4 regions of the Solibacillus sp. R5-41 genome follow, and region 3 is predicted to be linked to each of the others. Evidence: riboswitches for the same ligand, from Rfam matches in the RefSeq annotation. Region 3 holds a riboswitch; each other region holds the start of a gene.
The links. A riboswitch is a leader RNA that binds a small molecule or an ion and turns the genes downstream of it on or off. The one in region 3 is predicted to bind thiamine pyrophosphate.
Positions count from the first base shown of each region.

Region 1: it holds a riboswitch for thiamine pyrophosphate, as region 3 does, so the genes downstream of both, thiT (energy-coupled thiamine transporter ThiT) here and tenA (thiaminase II) in region 3, are expected to answer to the same signal.
Region 2: it holds a riboswitch for thiamine pyrophosphate, as region 3 does, so the genes downstream of both, CSE16_RS10485 (ABC transporter substrate-binding protein) here and tenA (thiaminase II) in region 3, are expected to answer to the same signal.
Region 4: it holds a riboswitch for thiamine pyrophosphate, as region 3 does, so the genes downstream of both, CSE16_RS17550 (YkoF family thiamine/hydroxymethylpyrimidine-binding protein) here and tenA (thiaminase II) in region 3, are expected to answer to the same signal.

Region 1 is NZ_CP024123.1:3,767,837-3,771,015, forward strand. It holds gene map (type I methionyl aminopeptidase) at 1-475, opposite strand, end outside; gene thiT (energy-coupled thiamine transporter ThiT) at 969-1,580, opposite strand; TPP riboswitch at 1,669-1,776, opposite strand; gene CSE16_RS18750 (magnetosome magnetite crystal formation protein family) at 1,878-2,204, shown strand; gene CSE16_RS22270 (hypothetical protein) at 2,277-2,396, shown strand; gene CSE16_RS18755 (AAA family ATPase) at 2,462-3,179, opposite strand, start outside.
Region 2 is NZ_CP024123.1:2,171,771-2,174,949, reverse strand. It holds gene CSE16_RS10490 (DMT family transporter) at 8-880, shown strand; TPP riboswitch at 1,089-1,200, shown strand; gene CSE16_RS10485 (ABC transporter substrate-binding protein) at 1,368-2,348, shown strand; gene CSE16_RS10480 (thiamine-binding protein) at 2,352-2,645, shown strand; gene CSE16_RS10475 (ABC transporter permease) at 2,642-3,179, shown strand, end outside.
Region 3 is NZ_CP024123.1:774,825-778,003, forward strand. It holds gene CSE16_RS03510 (endonuclease Q family protein) at 1-618, opposite strand, end outside; TPP riboswitch at 887-986, shown strand; TPP riboswitch at 1,094-1,193, shown strand; gene tenA (thiaminase II) at 1,258-1,941, shown strand; gene thiM (hydroxyethylthiazole kinase) at 1,928-2,683, shown strand; gene thiD (bifunctional hydroxymethylpyrimidine kinase/phosphomethylpyrimidine kinase) at 2,680-3,179, shown strand, end outside.
Region 4 is NZ_CP024123.1:3,543,800-3,546,978, reverse strand. It holds gene CSE16_RS17560 (ABC transporter ATP-binding protein) at 1-872, opposite strand, end outside; gene CSE16_RS17555 (ECF transporter S component) at 865-1,446, opposite strand; gene CSE16_RS17550 (YkoF family thiamine/hydroxymethylpyrimidine-binding protein) at 1,448-2,029, opposite strand; TPP riboswitch at 2,109-2,214, opposite strand; partial or broken gene thrS (threonine--tRNA ligase) at 2,830-3,179, shown strand, end outside.

The DNA.
Region 1 (3,179 bases), 1.3 Mb from region 3:
TTAAACCGTGATCACGCGCCTCACGCTCTACTGCCTTACCAATTTGATTTAATTTTGAACCAGCTTTTACTTTTGTCATCGCACGCTCAAGCGCTGACTTCGCTACTGCACATAACTTTTCTTTGTCCTCATAGCCTTCACCAACTACGAAAGAAATCCCCGTATCTGCAAAATAGCCGTTTAAAGATCCTGAAACGTCAATATTAACGATGTCACCTTCTTGGATTTTCTTTGAACCTGGAATACCATGTGCTACCTCATGATTGACACTAATACAAGTGTATCCTGGGAAATCATATTCTCCTTTTGGTCCTGAAATGGCTCCTGCTTCTGCAAACATGCGCCCTGCAATTTCATCCAATTCCTTCGTAGTAACACCCGGTACTGTCGCAAGCTTCATTGCCTCACGAATTTCCGCGCAAATACGACCAATCTTTTTAAACGCTTGGACTTCTTCTTTAGTTGTAACGATCATGTTAAACTTCCTTCCTCATAATAATGTCTACCCTACACTATATCATACTTAAAAAAAGTTGTAAGGGTTCAATTACTACAACTTGAAGAGTGGCTATTTTTCATCTCTATAAAAGCTGAACTAAAGAATTCCTTCTGCTAATGTAAGCTTTTTGTTATAAATTCTAATAAAGTTTGTGCTCGTTTAGGCTGGCTAAGCACATGAGGCGAACAGCTTTGTTGCACAAATCTGCACTACTCATCCGTGTGCTTTGTGCAAGGCCAGCCTCTGTGTAAGTTTGGCACACTGAACCTTTAGCATATTTTGCGCCGCTACCGTGGGAGGCGGCGGATTCTTAGTTAACTTCCATTCTAATTTTAAGCAGGTTTCATATGTGCAAGTTATATAATAATAAAAGGAGCATCCCATATTCGAGACACTCCTCCATCCTAAATTATTTAATTTATCAATTACTCCTCGATTAAAAGGATGTTTCCATGCTGACATTGCTCCATCAGTTTGACGTAGAACTTCCACCTATAGAAGCGGATGATTTCTGCTGTAGCGAGTTATATGTTTTTAATAATCGTGGTGCGGATGTGAATAATAATACTGCTATAACAGCTGTTAAAATCGTCGCCGGTAGCATGTACGAAGCATTATAAAGTATTGAATATTTCCAGACATTTTCATCACCAGCATATTCCTTAAAGAATACAACACCTGCTAAAAGGTGGGCACCGAATCGTAAAAATCCACCGATGAAAATTCCGATGACAATATAAGTCGTCATTTTCGCTTTGTTTAATGCTTGTGTTGCTTCAAGTAATGGTTTACGTACAACAGCAGCAACTCCTACCGCTGTAAAGGCAATGCCGTAATCAAGTAGTGCCTGCACCCAATGTACTATAAATGCACCGAATACCATTTGTAAAACCCCAATAATTAATCCTGTTGCTAAACCTGCTACTAAGCCCCAACGAATCGCCATTAATACGATGGGTAGCATGACAAAGCTGATGGATCCACCTTGTGCCCATAATTTAAATGAGTATTGGTCTAGTACTAGCCCGATGGCAGCAAAGATTGCAATTTCCACCATCATTAATAATTTCTTTTTGTCCATATCAAATCTCCTCCTTTTTTTCCGATGTAAAAAGTGAGAAGGAATAGAAAAAAACGACATCAGGACAGAGCCTGACTATCGTTTATTAGTCGGTTTCTATCCACATCCCTACGCAAGCGTTAACTTACAGGTTCAAAGAGTCAGTGCATTACGTGCACAATCTCAGCCAACAAATTCGGCACCCCTTGTGGTTACATCTTTTTAATTGTTTGAACTAATAAATTATATCCAATAATAGTAAAATTATCAATACCATTAGTTATAGTTCCTTATAAAAATGTAAAGGAGTTGAATGTTTTGGATAATTCAAAAGGTTTAAGTGCAATTGGCTATTTAAGTATCTTTTTTGCGCCATTCATTGTGCCATTACTAATATTTTTTGTGAGTAAAGACACCGCTATACGTTCACATGCAAAGCGCGCATTTATTTCACAATTAGTCCCATTCGTTTTGGGGATTCTATTTTTAGTTATCTTCGTTTCATCATCGCTTTTCGTATCAAATGCTTTCTCTTTTAATGAAAGTACCATTTTACTCACGATAATTATCTTTATTTTGTACTTACTTCTCACCTGTGCTATTGCTGTTTGGAATTTTGTACAAGCAATCAAAGTAATGCGTTAATATTAATAGGCTTTTTATTAATGGGTATACTAACTTTACTTCCGCTGAAAGAAATTAAAGGAGCGTTCCATTATGAAGCTAAAAAAATTAATAAAAACTGCAATCAAATTTGCGCCAATTATTTATCCAATCGTCAAAAAAATAATTGATAATAGGTCAAAATTAAAGGCTACAAACATGTCAAAAAGATAGCTTTCCACAGTTCCTACATGCAGAAAAACCATTTTGCACGAAATCAAAATGGTTTTTCTATGTTTTTATTTTATGATAATTTCCGTTCGACTATGGCCTTCTTTTAGCTTTTGCACTTGTAAAATTGCTGGCATTGCCGCTTTTAATTCTGCAACATGTGAAATGACGCCAATTAATCGCCCCGTTTGTTGCAAATCAATTAAAATATCAATCGCTTTTCTCAATGATTCCTCATCTAAAGTACCGAAGCCTTCATCAATAAACATCGTATCAATATGAACACTACCTTGCACACTTTGAATGACATCAGCCATCCCTAATGCAAGGGCAAGTGAGGCATTGAATTTTTCTCCACCCGAAAGTGTCTTCACATCGCGGGTTTGTCCTGTATTACTGTCAAACACATCAATGCTTAGCCCACTTTGTGCATTCCCTTCCTTACGTCCAGTAGACTTCAAGAAATATTGACCGTTCGATAAAATACGCAAGCGCTCGTTCGCCGCATGCGTCACTTTTTCTAAGTAACCAATTTGTGCGAAACGTTCAAATGAAATTTTTGCTTCATTTTGACCACGAATAACATCATAAATTTGCTCTACTTGAATTAACTTTCCTTTATATTGCTCAATTTCTGTTGCTACTTTTTGCAATCGGACTTTCGTTGATCGACATTGCTCCATATATGATTCAGCCAGTTTATAGTCCGCATATAGCATCTCAAATTGATGATTCAACTCATTAATTTGCTGCTCCCATGCCGTTAAATCGACAGGTTCTTTCCCC
Region 2 (3,179 bases), 1.4 Mb from region 3:
AATATTTATGCAGAAATATAAAGGCGAAATTTTGATGCTCATTACGGCCGTGATGTGGGGGAGCGGTTTCGTCGGCATGGCTGTTGGGCTAGAGTACTGGACCGTCTTTCAATTAATGGCTGGGCGCTTTTTATTAGCGTCCATTATTTTAAGCGTTATATTTTATAAAAAGTTAAAATTAATTACGAAAAGCGTTCTTTGGAAGGGTGCTGTCCTTGGCGCCATCTTATTTGCCGCATTTGCTTTGCAAACGATGGGGCTGGAGTACACGACACCCTCGAAAAATGCTTTTTTAACAGCTTTAAATGTTATTATTGTACCAATCATTGCGTATGTCATTTATAAACGTCGCATTGATCGCTTTGAATTTATTGCTGCCGGAATGGCGATTGTCGGAATTGGCTTTTTATCATTACAAGACTCGCTCACAATCAATTTTGGCGATTTCCTGTCCATTTTATGTGCAGTTGGCTTTGCCTTTGACATTTTCTATACAAATGTTTTCGTCAAAACTGAGGATGCACTTGCTTTAACAATTGTTCAATTTTATACGGCGACGATTTTAAGTATTGCTTCAGTCCTAGTGCTTGGTGAGGTGCCAACTACATATTCTTCGGAAGGGATCTACGTTATTCTTTACTTAGCGGTTTTCTGTACGGCGGTTGCGTATGTGTGTCAAAATATTGGGATGCAATATGCAAATCCAACAAAATCCGCAATTATCCTATCAACGGAAGCTTTATTCGGTACGATATTCTCGGTATGGCTACTCAGCGAAATATTAACGGGGCGTATGCTGTTCGGCTGTGTGTTAATTTTTGTTGCCATTATATTTGCCGAGGTCAAGCCAACCTTTAAAAGGAAAAAATTATATGCATAAAAGGATGGAAAGCAACCTGTTTTTTAGGTTGCTTTTTTGTGAGGGGAAAAAGTTGAAATACGTGCCAATTCACATGAAATCACCCATTATTCGCACTTTATTCAGGTACTACGAAAGGCTTTTAAAGTGAAAAATCGGAAAACTGGATATATTAAGCTTGACCTATGTGTCGGATATCGTTACGATAGGCATTGAAAAGTTCATAGACCTAAAAATGTAGGGGTGCTAGTGTTGCTAGCTGAGAAAGTGATCCATGGAGAGACTTACCCTTTGAACCTGAACTGGTTAATACCGGCGGAGGAAACATTGACACGTAGATTGTTATTTAGTTTATTTTTGTAACTATTTGTTTCTTGTTCGACGCCTGGTACCCAATGTACCAGGCGTTTTTTACATTTTTCTATTAGTCCTTTTCATTTGAAAGATAGATCTTGCAAAAAAACGCAAGAATCTGTACATACTTAGGCGAAAAAGGGAGGATTTTTACATGTGGAAATGGTTAAGTATTATTGGCATGTCATTGCTATTAGTAGGCTGTCAACAAGATGCTAAAACAGAAGATTCAGATTTGACGAAAGTTCAAGTGGTGCTTGATTGGACGCCAAATACGAATCATACGGGCTTATATGTTGCCCAGGAAAAAGGGTATTTTGAGGAAGCAGGTCTGGATGTTGAAATTATTCAACCAGGGGATGCAGGTGCAGATCAGCTTGTTGCAACAGGCAAAGCACAGTTCGGAATTAGTGCCCAAGAATCCGTTACACAGGCGCGATTGCAAGGTGTCCCAATCGTTTCCATTGCAGCCATCATTCAGCACAATACATCGGGTTTTGCATCATTAAAGGAAACGGGGATTCAAACACCAAAAGATTTTGAAGGAAAAACATATGGCGGCTGGGGTTCACCAGTTGAACAAGCCATTATAAAAACGGTAATGGGCATGGAAGATGGGGATGTAGAGAAAGTAGACATTGTTAACGCCGGCTCTGCAGACTTTTTTAATATGATGAAACAAGATATTGATTTTGCATGGATTTACTACGGCTGGACAGGCATTGAAGCGGAGTTACGTGAGCAAGCTATTGATATGCTATATTTAACAGATTATGCGAAAGAATTGGATTACTATACACCGGTAATTATTACGAATGAAAAGTACATTGACGAGGAAGAAGAAACGGTTCGTGCATTTATGCAGGCCGTAAGCAAAGGCTATGAACTAGCGATTAACGAGCCAGAAGAAGCGGCAAGTATGCTATTAAAAGCCGTACCAGAATTAGATGAAGAACTAGTAGTGAACAGTGCGATTTGGTTATCGAAACAGTACCAAGCAGAAGCGTCACAGTGGGGAATCCAATCATTAGACGTATGGGAAAACTACGCGAATTGGATGTTCGAAAATAAGTTAATCGAAAAAGAATTAGATGCTGAAAAAGCATTTACAAATCAATTTTTACCGGAGGAATAAAAAATGGCCAACAGTTTAGTAAGTATTCAAATTATCCCGAAAACAGAACGGTATGAAGATGTGATCCCGTATGTCGATGCAGCCATTGCAATGATTGATGCGTCTGGGGTCGTTTATCGCGTAGGTCCTTTAGAAACAACGATGGAAGGCGAGCTAACACAGCTTCTACAACTGATTGAAAAAATGAATGAAAAAATGGTGGAACTGGGTGCAATTAGCGTCATTTCTCAAGTGAAAATTTTATATAACCCACAAGGTGCATCAATCGAAAAGCTAACGGGGAAATATGATTCATGAACCTTTGGAAAAAGTATCGCATTACGATAGGCTTTTTACTAAGTTTATTCATCATTGCCGAAATTGTCGTGCGGCTACTAGATTTACCAGTTTGGCTATTTCCTGCACCATCTGTAGTCATAATGGAGCTTTTTCAAACGTCTGATGAACTTTTACCACATGTCATTGCAACGGTTAAGCTAACAATCATCGGTTTAACAGCTGGAAGTTTAATTGGTTTTATCGTAGGGATTTTATTGCATTTACTGCCGATCGTCCATAAAGTTGGCTATCCATTAATCCTGATATCGCAAAATATCCCGACGATTGTGCTAGCGCCACTATTAATCATTTGGTTTGGCTTCGGGCTTATGCCAAAGGTCGTCATTATTGGGTTAGTATGCTTCTTCCCAATTGCGATTGCCCTGTTGGATGGGTTACGTCAAACGACACCAGAACTGCGACAGTATTTTCAAATGGCTGGTGCGACAAAATGGCAGCAATTTTGGAAGCTTGAGCTACCGTTTGCAATGCCAGCGTTATTTTCAGGGTTAA
Region 3 (3,179 bases):
ATGTTTAAGTTCTTTTATTTTACTGACCATCTCGGTATCGGAACTAAGACCAAGTTCAACCGCATCAATCATTGCCGGATCAAATACTTCCGTTAAGCTTTGTCGCACCCCTTTCCCATATAAGCTTTTAAAAGGTGTAAACACATGTGCGGGGATGAACAAACCACCGAGTGCAGCTACTTGTTGCTGCAATGTTTTTGCATCACAATAAATACGCTGCGAGCTGAGATGTATATTTTTTACATGTTGACTCATCCAATCTGAAAAAGCCTTCATAACCGTAATTGTTGGGAAGTATGCTAACACATGAATCGGACCATGACAATTCGTATCGTAAATTTCAATTTCAGTGCCTAAAATAAGTGTTGTATTTTCATACCGCAGTCCACCGTCAGCAAGTGGTACAAGAGAACCTTGTGCTATCAATTGCGCCATTTCCTCTAATACGCCCGGTGAATGACAGTCGATAATTCCAATTAAATCGAGCCCCTTTTGTGAGCTGGCTGTTTGTAAAATATTCGTCAATGTTAATGTTTTACTACCCGTAATTTTTACTGCGCGTCCATTCAATGTGCGACCAATGTGAATATGCAAATCCGCATAATAGTTTTTTAACAAATTAACTTATCGCCACCTTTCTAAATTTAAGGATGTGTCAATAAACTTTAGTTATACGATGGAAGAATTCCTGTTTTTTTAGTTATTCTAAATGAGGATTTCCAGACCTGAAATTTGACAATTTCACAATTACCATTCCCATACCTGCACGAATTTATATGGCTATCCGTCTGCCCAATTAAATATTGGAATTGTATTGCGCATTGTCAGAAGTTGAAAAAATTCTATTGATAATGCAATGGAAAGAATGGTAGCATAAAGGTAATTAAAATATTTGCAGGGGGACGCGTATGCGTTGAGAAGGTTGAAACCTGACCCTTGGAACCTGTTCAGTTAATACTGGCGTAGGGAGCAAAGTACATAGCGATTAACACATTTCGCATTTTTTTTGTACATGAGCTCTCCTTTAAGGGGAGTTTTTTGTTTTTTTCGTGTTGGCCCAAAGCTCAGGAGTAATTGTTTTTCCAAGAAAATATTTTATTAGCGGGGGGACGCATCGGCGTTGAGAAGGTTAAAACCTGACCCTTAGAACCTGTTCAGTTAATACTGGCGTAGGGAGCAATGAGTAGGACGCTTCTTTGCTATACGCATTTAGGAGCGTTTTTTTTGTTCTTAAGCCTAACACAAGGAGGAAGAAAGATGACATTTTGTGATGAGGTAAGAAAAGAAACGGATTTATACTGGGAAGGAAGCTTTGAGCATCCATTTGTGAAAGGGCTTGTTGATGGCACGCTACCAATTGAAAAATTTAAATATTATATGATGCAAGACGCGTATTATTTAAAGCATTACACAAAAGTGCTAGCGATTGCAGCTTCGAAAGCGGAGCATAATGACGACATTTCGTATTATCTTGATATGGCACAATCTATTAACGAAGGAGAGCTTGAATTACACCGAACTGTGTTTGCAGAACTTGCTGTATCCGTAGAGGAGCTAAAAGCGTTCGAGCCTGCCCCAGCTGCTTATAATTATGTGAGCCACATGTATAATGCTGCACATAATGGAGATGTTGCAGAGGCTTTTGCAGCGATGTTCCCATGTCCGTGGTTATATCAGGAAATCGGTGAAAAATATAAAGATGCAAAACCGGGCGTTAAGCTATATGAGGATTGGATTGCGATGTATAGTGCAGACGATTTTAAAGCGACAATTGAAAAACAAAAAGCGATAATGGACCGCTATGTCAAGGAACAGCCTGAAAAAAGCGCCATTTTCAAAGCACATTTCGTGAAAAGCTGTTATTACGAATGGAAGTTTTGGGAAATGCCTTGGACATTAGAAAACTGGGAAAATGAGGTTGCTCAATATGACTATGTATAATATTCATAAAAAGAAACCGCTCGTCCACTGTATAACGAATTATGTTGTCGCAAATTTTACAGCGAATGGCTTGCTAGCAATAGGGGCATCTCCTGTCATGGCAGATGATAAGGATGAAGTGGCGGAAATGGTCGCAATGGCAGATGCATTGTTAATTAATATCGGGACAATAAATTCATGGACATTTGAGGCGATGTTGATTGCAGGAAAAAAAGCGAATGAATTAAATGTTCCGACTTTACTTGATCCTGTAGGGGTTGGTGCAACCGAATTCCGAAAAAAAATCGTTCAGCAATTGCTTGAGCAAATCCGTTTTGACGCAATCCGTTGTAATGTAGGGGAACTTGCCGCAATTGCTGGTGTGCAGTGGGAATCCAAAGGTGTCGACAGTGGAGAAGGAGACATGGATACTGTTGAAGTTGCAAAGCAAGTAGCAAAAAAATGGAATACAACGGTTATTGTAACGGGAAAAACAGACATTGTAACGGATGGTCATGTAGTGGAGCAAATTGCTGGTGGCGATGTACGGATGACTCAAATTACTGGTTCAGGCTGTTTATTGAGTGCCATTTGTAGTGCAGCACTATCTGTTGAAGGGGATAAAATAACAAATTTACAGCAAGTTTTACAGCAATATAAACAAATAGCGGCAGAGGCTAGTGGTGAAGCGCAATATATGGGATCGGTACAAGTGAGCGTATTAAATGGCCTTGAAAAATATTCATTGAGGGAACAGCTATGAATATTGTGATGACGATTGCAGGCTCGGATAGTAGTGGTGGGGCAGGTATACAGGCAGATTTAAAAACCTTTCAGGAGCTTGGTGTATACGGGACGACTGTTATTACTGCTTTAACTGCACAAAATACAATAGGAGTCTCTAATATTTTTCCCACGCCGCCTGGTTTTATTCAAGCTCAAATGGAGGCTGTATTTGCAGATTTGCCTGTAACCGCTCTAAAAACGGGGATGTTATTTTCAGCTGACATTATTGAAACGGTTGCGGAAGTTTTACAGAAAATGGACGTACAGCTTGTCGTTGATCCAGTTATGATTGCAAAGGGCGGGGCTAGTTTATTACAGCGGGAAGCGGTCGAAGCACTCAAAACAAAGTTATTACCTTTAGCAACTGTGCTGACACCTAATATTCCAGAGGCAGAAGTCATTACAGGAATGACGATTACAACTCCAACTGATATACAAGTGGCAGCACAGCAAATTTTACGACAAGGTGTGCA
Region 4 (3,179 bases), 1.5 Mb from region 3:
ACCGTTCCACTAGAAGGGATTAATCGACACAATGATTTTAATAAAGTAGACTTTCCACTACCATTAGGACCAGCCAAAACTGTTATTTCACCACGATTTAAAGTGAAAGAAACTTCTTGGAGAAACGGTTTCGCACTTATGCTACTGGCAAGGAAAGTAACATCTTCTTGCATGGAGCTATTCCGTTTTTGTAAAGGGGTAGCATCCTCAGTTTTATTTAATGGGATGTTTCGTTCAAAAAAATCCCCCCATAGATCTAATTGATGCTCAATGGCAACAATCGTAATTTTTCGTTTTAACTGTAGCTGATCCAACCATTCCACATATTTTAGGGCAGTGTAAGGGTCTAAGTGAGCAATCGGTTCGTCTAACAACAAAATTTCAGGCTCCATAATGAGTGCACATGCAGTAGCAATTCGCTGTTTTTGGCCACCTGAAAGCTTTTGAATAATTGCGTGACGAAACCCACTTAAGCCCGTCAATTCCAACACCTCGTGAATACGACCATCCATGTCTTCACGTGGTATATGCAAGTTTTCTAATGTAAATGCAAGTTCTTCCTCTACCGTTTGCATGCAAAACTGAGCATCGGGATCTTGAAAAACAGTTGCTATCCGGCGATTTATTTCTCCAGGGATATAAGAGAAACTGTCTTTCCCGAACAGCTCTAATGACCCAGTTAAGATGCCATCACAATTATCAGGGTAAAGTCTATTACATAAATACAGTAAGGTTGTTTTACCACAGCCGCTTGGACCTGTAATGACAACACGCTCTCCGCGACGAATGGACAACGAAAGATTCTCGAGTATTGGCTGTTCTTCGTCGGGATAAGAGAAAGTTACATTGTTAAAGCAGATAACATTAGGCATGTGATTCACCTTTTTTCGAGCGTGAAATGGCATATCCGCGGAGTGAACCCGTAGCGAGTAATCCGTCTGATAAAGCTTTTCCACCGACACCGGCAATTAGAGCACCACTTAATATGCGAAGTCCTAACATTAATGCTACGTAACCTGTGCTGTACACGGCAAAGCCCCCTAAAAAGTATCCATATACAAAGCTGAAAACGGCTGAGCCAACACCAGCTAACATTAATACCCACAAGTCAAAGCGTTTGTAGCGTGTTGCGGCAAAAACTGCTTCTGCTCCCAATCCTTGAATAAGACCTGTAAGAATTAAACGCGGACCAATGGCATTGCCCAATAAAACCTCTATTGTTGCTGCGATTGTTTCAGAAATGACTGCTGCGCCAGGTTTACGAATAATATACATGCAAATAATCGATACGATAAACCAAATGCCGAAGATCCATTCATACGCAATAGGACCAATAAACCCTGCCCAAATATTTCCTGCATGTAGAAATAGTAAATAGACAATACCAAACACAACAGAAAATAAAGACATAAGTACAATCTCTTTTAGCTTCCAAGATTTCAACATATTAAAGACCTCCGTGAGAAGGACTATTAATACTCATTGAAACCGTCATAACAAGATGTTTATGTTTTTCCGATCGTGCATGTGTGAAAGATTCTTCGTAAAATTCAAATACATCGTGTATGTCTCCGTGAATACCACTTGCATAATGCATCGACTCATTGTAAACACCATGCGTTTTTGCACGGTCTATTTCACTATAAATAACATTCATATAATCAGGATTATTCATCGGATAAAGAGCAAATTGAGAGGAAACATATTGTTTCGTCGTATCTGTATTTGCTACTTCATCTCCTTTATCCAAAAATACATCTCCTGCAGTGTCACCTGGACAACCAACTGAAAAAGTACCAGATAATGCAATATGCTCTCCCGTTTTAGCAGCATGTAAAGTGATGGCTTTTGCCACATTAAATACATGCACCTGTTTTCCACGAATAACAGTAGATACGTCATCCGTATGCATCCACACATTTGATGTATCTGTTTCTAGAAGAGCACCTTTAATTACCGAAATAAAATCATTGGTCATTGGATGAAGAGAAAAACGAAATCCAACGATAGGGCTTAAACCGCATTGCATATTAAAAACCTCCCGAAAAATTTTCATAAAAAAAGACCACATCCGTGAAGATGCAGCCACTTATCCAAAATGAAAAAATCGGAAAGTCACCGCACTTCCTCACGCAGGTATTATCCTGATCGAGTTATAAGGGATCGGAGCAAAAGCTCGCATCTCAGCCAAAGTGGGCACCCCTAGTGCAGAAAACGGTATGTAGTTTTTTTAATGTGCCATCAGTATAACCTACCAATATTATCATTGTAAATGAAGTTTTATTATTTCATACTTTCGTCCATGGTTGATATATTTAAGTATTGGGAGTTAACAAAGAATATCGTGCGTGTTGTGTTTTGCATAGAGTGCACAAATAATATTCCATTCATATGGGGATTTTACGAGATATGTGGGCACTATTGTAAGGCAATTTATGAAACAAGTAAATCCAATCATAGCAACGATTGTAGAATGTATTTTCTGTAAATTCTTGAAAATGGGTTATTGACAATATTTTAGGTGTAGGTTAGATTAAATACTAATTTCAATTTAAAAAGCAATGATAAGGATATGAATCGTTTTAGTGAAGATCAAAAGAGAGGGAAATCACCGGCTGAAAGTTTCCTGATTGGATGAATCGATTTACTCCCTTGGAGCTGTGCTAGGAAACTAGTGACGTGTACAGGCGTTATCTGTATCAATGAGCTACTGATGCAACAGTACAGTAGGAATTTGGGTGGAACCACGGGTATTCAAACACATACTCGTCCCTTTGTGGACGAATATGTGTTTTTTTTATTTACCAAAAAAAGAAAAGGAGTGGTAGTATGTCAAATCAAGAAGTAACGATTCAATTTCCGAATGGCGAACGAAAACGTTTTGCTAAAGGTGTTACGCTAACCGAAATCGCCAAGTCGATTAGTCCTAGCTTAGCGAAAAAATCAATTGTAGGTAGTGTAAATACGACGGCAACCGATTTGACACGACCAATTCTAGTGGATGCTGAAATTTCTCTGTATGATGCTGCGTCAAAAGAAGGCTTAGAGGTACTTCGTCATTCAACAGCGCACTTGTTAGCACAAGCGGTGAAGCGTTTATATCCAAATGCAAAATTTGGTGTTGGTCCAGTAATTGAAAACGGGTTTTATTATGATATTGAAATGACTCATACGTTAGT